One region of the Burkholderia sp. 10_S31 genome, then DNA from elsewhere that is predicted to be linked to it. Evidence: riboswitches for the same ligand, from Rfam matches in the RefSeq annotation. Region 1 holds a riboswitch; the other holds the start of a gene.

Evidence for each region. Region 1 has a riboswitch for cobalamin ahead of AC1Z3W_RS32550 (FecCD family ABC transporter permease). Riboswitches for the same ligand answer to the same signal wherever they lie in the genome.
Region 2: it holds a riboswitch for cobalamin, as region 1 does, so the genes downstream of both, cobG (precorrin-3B synthase) here and AC1Z3W_RS32550 (FecCD family ABC transporter permease) in region 1, are expected to answer to the same signal.

Annotation. Positions count from the first base shown of each region.
Region 1 covers NZ_JBXOWK010000003.1:2,672,309-2,674,487, reverse strand. Annotated here, with positions in the region: gene AC1Z3W_RS32560 (cell division protein ZapA) at 1-63, opposite strand, end outside; gene AC1Z3W_RS32555 (hypothetical protein) at 60-410, opposite strand; cobalamin riboswitch at 587-843, shown strand; gene AC1Z3W_RS32550 (FecCD family ABC transporter permease) at 1,276-2,179, shown strand, end outside.
Region 2 covers NZ_JBXOWK010000003.1:1,579,087-1,581,265, reverse strand. Annotated here, with positions in the region: gene AC1Z3W_RS27365 (bifunctional cobalt-precorrin-7 (C(5))-methyltransferase/cobalt-precorrin-6B (C(15))-methyltransferase) at 1-305, opposite strand, end outside; cobalamin riboswitch at 510-700, shown strand; gene cobG (precorrin-3B synthase) at 807-2,171, shown strand; gene AC1Z3W_RS27355 (precorrin-8X methylmutase) at 2,164-2,179, shown strand, end outside.

The DNA of each region.
Region 1 (2,179 bases):
GGCCGAACAGGCGAGCCGATAGGGCTGACCGAGAATCGAGACTTCGATCTGCTTGGTGCTCATGCATGTTCTCCGTGGCTGGCCGCGTCGTCGCTATCCGTGCGCGCCTGCGCATCCAGCAGGTCGAGCTGGTTGTCGGTTTGCTCCGCATTCTTCGTGCGCGGCAGCTTTTCGAGAATCGCGTTCAGTTTGACCTGGGCGTCGTCGATCTTCGCCGACAGCGTGTCGCGCTCGGCCGCGAGCGCATTGCGTTCGTCGCGCAGTTGCGCAAGTTCCGCGCGGACCGCGTCCGCTTCCGCGCGCATTTGCGCGACCTGCTCCTCGAGCGCGAGCCGTTCCGAGTGATAGCGCTTGTTCAGCGAGATCAGACGGCCAATATTTTGAGATAAAGTTTCGAGTTCGTTGAGCATCTGCTGCGTCCTCTAAAGACCCAGCATTTTAGCGCGGAATAACGCGCATTCCGACATCTGTAACGTTTCCAGTCGTAACACCCCGGCTTCTTGCCGCGAATACACGGCTCCGGCGTGTTCGCGGCGCGCGCCAGGCACGCGTTCGGCCGCTTTCTTGACGCTCGCGCGGCCGGCTCCTAAACTGGCGCCGCCTCGGTGCTCGCGCGTGCGTCGCGCGGTTAAACGGGAAGCAGGCCGCGCGCTCCGCCCGGAGATCGCCAACCTGCGCTGCCCCCGCAACGGTAAGCGGCCGCGTCGCGTGACGCAGGCCGGCTCGGGCGCGTTTCGCGTGCAGGTAGGTCGCACGCGGGCGCGGGCCACTGCGCGTGACACGCGCGGGAAGGCGAGCCGGTACGCCGCCAGCCCGGATACCGGCCGAGGCGAGGAGCCAGCACGGCTTCATGACGCGCGGCCTGCGGGGAAGCGGGGCGCGCAGTGCTTCACGGGACTTGTCTTCGATGCTGACCCCAATCGTCCGCACGGCATTCGGCGCACGCCGCGGCGTACCGCTTGCCGCCGTCGCGCAGGCCGCGGCGGACGCCGATTCGTCCGGGATCGGCGCCGACGCTCGTCGTCACCACGCCGATCGACCCGATGCGGCACCTTCCACTATATTGCGCAGAACGCCGGTCGCGCGAAGGTGCGGCCCGGCGGATCGCGGCCGTTGCATGCCGGTATGGCCGGCGTGCGGCGCAACAACCCGTTCGACAAGGATAACGAGCTTGCGTATGCCTACAACGCGCCGAAGCGCGACGCCCGTGCCGCGCTCGGTCGGCAACAGTGGTCAGCCGACCTGTCGCGCGTCATGCGCGATGCCGTACGCCGCATGAGCGCCGCGCGTGCCGCCGCGATCTGGGCCGTGCTTGCGGCCGTGGTCGCGCTGCTGTTCGTCGCGTCGCTGTCGATCGGCAGCGTGCCGATGTCGCCGTGGCAGGCGCTCGCGTCGCTCGTGCCGCACGGCGGCGACGCGCTGTTCGCCGACATCGTGCGCACGCTGCGGCTGCCGCGCGCGCTCGCGGGTTTCGCCTGCGGCGCGCTGCTCGCGCTCGCCGGTGCGCTGCTGCAGGTGCTGCTGCGCAATCCGCTCGCGGAGCCGTACGTGCTCGGCGTGTCGGGCGGCGCGGCGGGCTTCGCGCTCGTCGCGATGATCGCGGGCGCCGCGTGGTGGCTCGTCGATGCGTCCGCGTTCGCCGGCTCGCTCGCGTCGGTCGCGCTCGTGCTCGGGCTGGCTCGCCGCGAGCTGTGGCGCGGCGATTCGCGCGATGCGTCGCCGCGGCTGCTGCTCACCGGTGTCGTGATCGCGGCCGGGTGGGGCGCGCTCGTCACGCTGCTGCTGTCGCTCGCGCCCGATGCGCGGCTGCGCGGCATCATCTTCTGGCTGACGGGCGACCTGAACGGCGTGACGGCGCCCTGGTTCGCATGGGGTGCGCTGCTGGTGGCCGCCTGCGTCGCGCTGCCGGCCGCGCCGCAACTCAACGTGCTGCTGCGCGGCGACGCGACTGCACATGCGCTTGGCGTGCCGGTCGCGAGACTGCGCATGCGGATCTACCTCGTCGCGTCGCTGGCCGCCGCGGCCGCGGTGACGACGGCCGGCACGATCGGCTTCGTCGGCCTCGTCGTGCCGCACGCGCTGCGGCTCGCATTCGGCAACGACCAGCGCATGCTGCTGCCCGCCGCGATGCTCGCGGGCGGCGGCGGCGTGATGGCGGCGGACCTGCTCGCGCGCACCG
Region 2 (2,179 bases), 1.1 Mb from region 1:
GGGGCGGGTAGCACGCGCCATTCGTCGGGGGAGAGTTCGCGCGCGAGCGTGGCGCCCACGCCGAACAGCATCGGGTCGCCGCTGGCGAGCACGCAGACGGGCGTGCCGCGCCGCGCGAGCAGGCCCGACAGGTCGAACGGCGACGGCCACGCTTCGCGTGCGGCCGGCAGCCGCGCGGGCAGCATGTCGAGGTGCCGCTTCGCGCCGACGACCCGCGTCGCCTCGAGCAGCGCGCGCCGCGCGCTGCGTCCGAGCCCCGCGTAGCCGTCGTCGCCGATGCCCACTACCGTCAGCCACGCCGTCATGCACCCTTCCCCATCGTCCGATTTCATCGAGTCGCCGCACGGCGGCCGAGAAGGCGCCGGCGCGGCCGTCCGCGTTGCGAAAGTCGGCATGGTACCGTGTTCCACCGCGCGTTTCATCTGCTGACCCGCCGGCGCCGGGCCGCGTTTCGCTGCGATCGCGGCACGCGCCCGGCGGTCGCGAAGCGACCGTGAAATCGGGTATCCTACGGCCGTTCGTTCGCCGGTGCCCTTCGGGGCCGAAGAGGGAACACAGGGCGCGCCTCGCGCCGCTGTGGCTGCCCCCGCAACTGTAGACAGCGAGCCGATCTCCCCCTCATGCCACTGGTTTCACCGGGAAGGCCGGGAGCCGGCGCCGACCTGTCAGCCAGGAGACCTGCCGGCCTGAAAGTGCGTGCGTGCCAGTCGGCGTCGGGCGGGGTGTACCGATGCGTTGGCCGCGGCGCGACACTGTCCCGGTATCCCGTGAGTTCCGCCCCCGTTTCGATTCCTGCGTCACCCGTCGTGCGCCCGTCGGCTTGCCCGGGGCTCGTGCGCGTCGTCGCGGCCGCCGACGGCGGACTGTGCCGGATCAAGCTGCCGGGCGGCCGGCTCGAGGCCCGCCAGGCGCGCGCGATCGCCGCCGCCGCGCGCGTGTACGGCTCCGGCACGATCGACGCAACCAATCGCGCGAATCTCCAGCTGCGCGGCATTCGCGACGGCGCGGCCGACGCGCTGACGCGTGCGTTGCTCGACGCGGGTCTCGGCCCACCCGTCGATGCAACTGCGGACGCCACCGCCGATACGGCCGCGCTCGCCGCGAGCGACGACGTCCGCAATGTGATGCTCAGCCCGCTCGCCGGGCTCGATCCCGCCGCGCTGCTCGACAGCCGCGCACTCGCGCTTCCGTTGCTCGACATGCTGACGCACGCGCCGCGCCGCGGCGAGCTGTCGCCGAAATTCTCGATCCAGCTCGACGGCGGCGAATCGGTCGCGGCGCTCGATCATCCGCACGACATCTGGCTCGCCGCGCGGCGCCGCGGCGACGGCGCGGTCCGCATCGCCGCGGGCCTGGCCGGCTGTCCGCCGGTCTCGTCCGACGATTCGCCCGCGTCGTTCGACGTGGCGCCGGACCAGGCCGTCGCGCTCGTGCGTGCGTTGCTGCTCGCGTTCCTCGATCTTGCGCCGGCCGACGTCACGCGGATGCGCGCATGGCTCGCGACCGGCGGCGAACGCGCGTTGCGCGCGCGCGCGCAGCACTACGTACCCTTCCCGCTCGAGGCCGATCCGGCACTGGCCGGCTGGCGGCGCAAGCCGGCGGATGCCGCGTTGCGTTTCGGCGCGCGGCCGTCGCTCGACGCGGCGTACTGCAGCGTCGGCGCGCAGTGCGTGCTCGGCCGGCTCGACGCGACGCAACTGGAGCGACTCGCGGCACTGACCGAAGCCGAAGGCGACGGCACGCTGTCGATGACCCCGTGGCAAGGCGTGTTCGTGCATGGCATACGGCATGAGCGCGCGCCGGCCGTGCTCGATGCGCTCGCGTCGCTCGGCCTGGTATGCACGGCATCCGACCCGCTGGCGGCGCTGGTTGCCTGCACCGGCAGCGCGGGCTGCGCGAAGTCGCGCGCCGATACGAAACACGATGCGCTCGCGCTGGCCGCGCGCGTCGGCCATCCGGTCGACGTGCACCTGACCGGCTGCGAGCGCCACTGCGCGCTGCCGCACCCCGCGACGCACACGCTCGTCGCGGTCGCGCCCGCACGCTACGACCTTTACCGGCGCGACGCCGCCGCGGGCCTCGGCGCCCCGCTCGCGCGCCATCTGACGATTGACCAGGCCGCGGCCCGACTGACGGGCGCGCGGCACAGCCAGGACACCACCGATGCTTGACTATATTC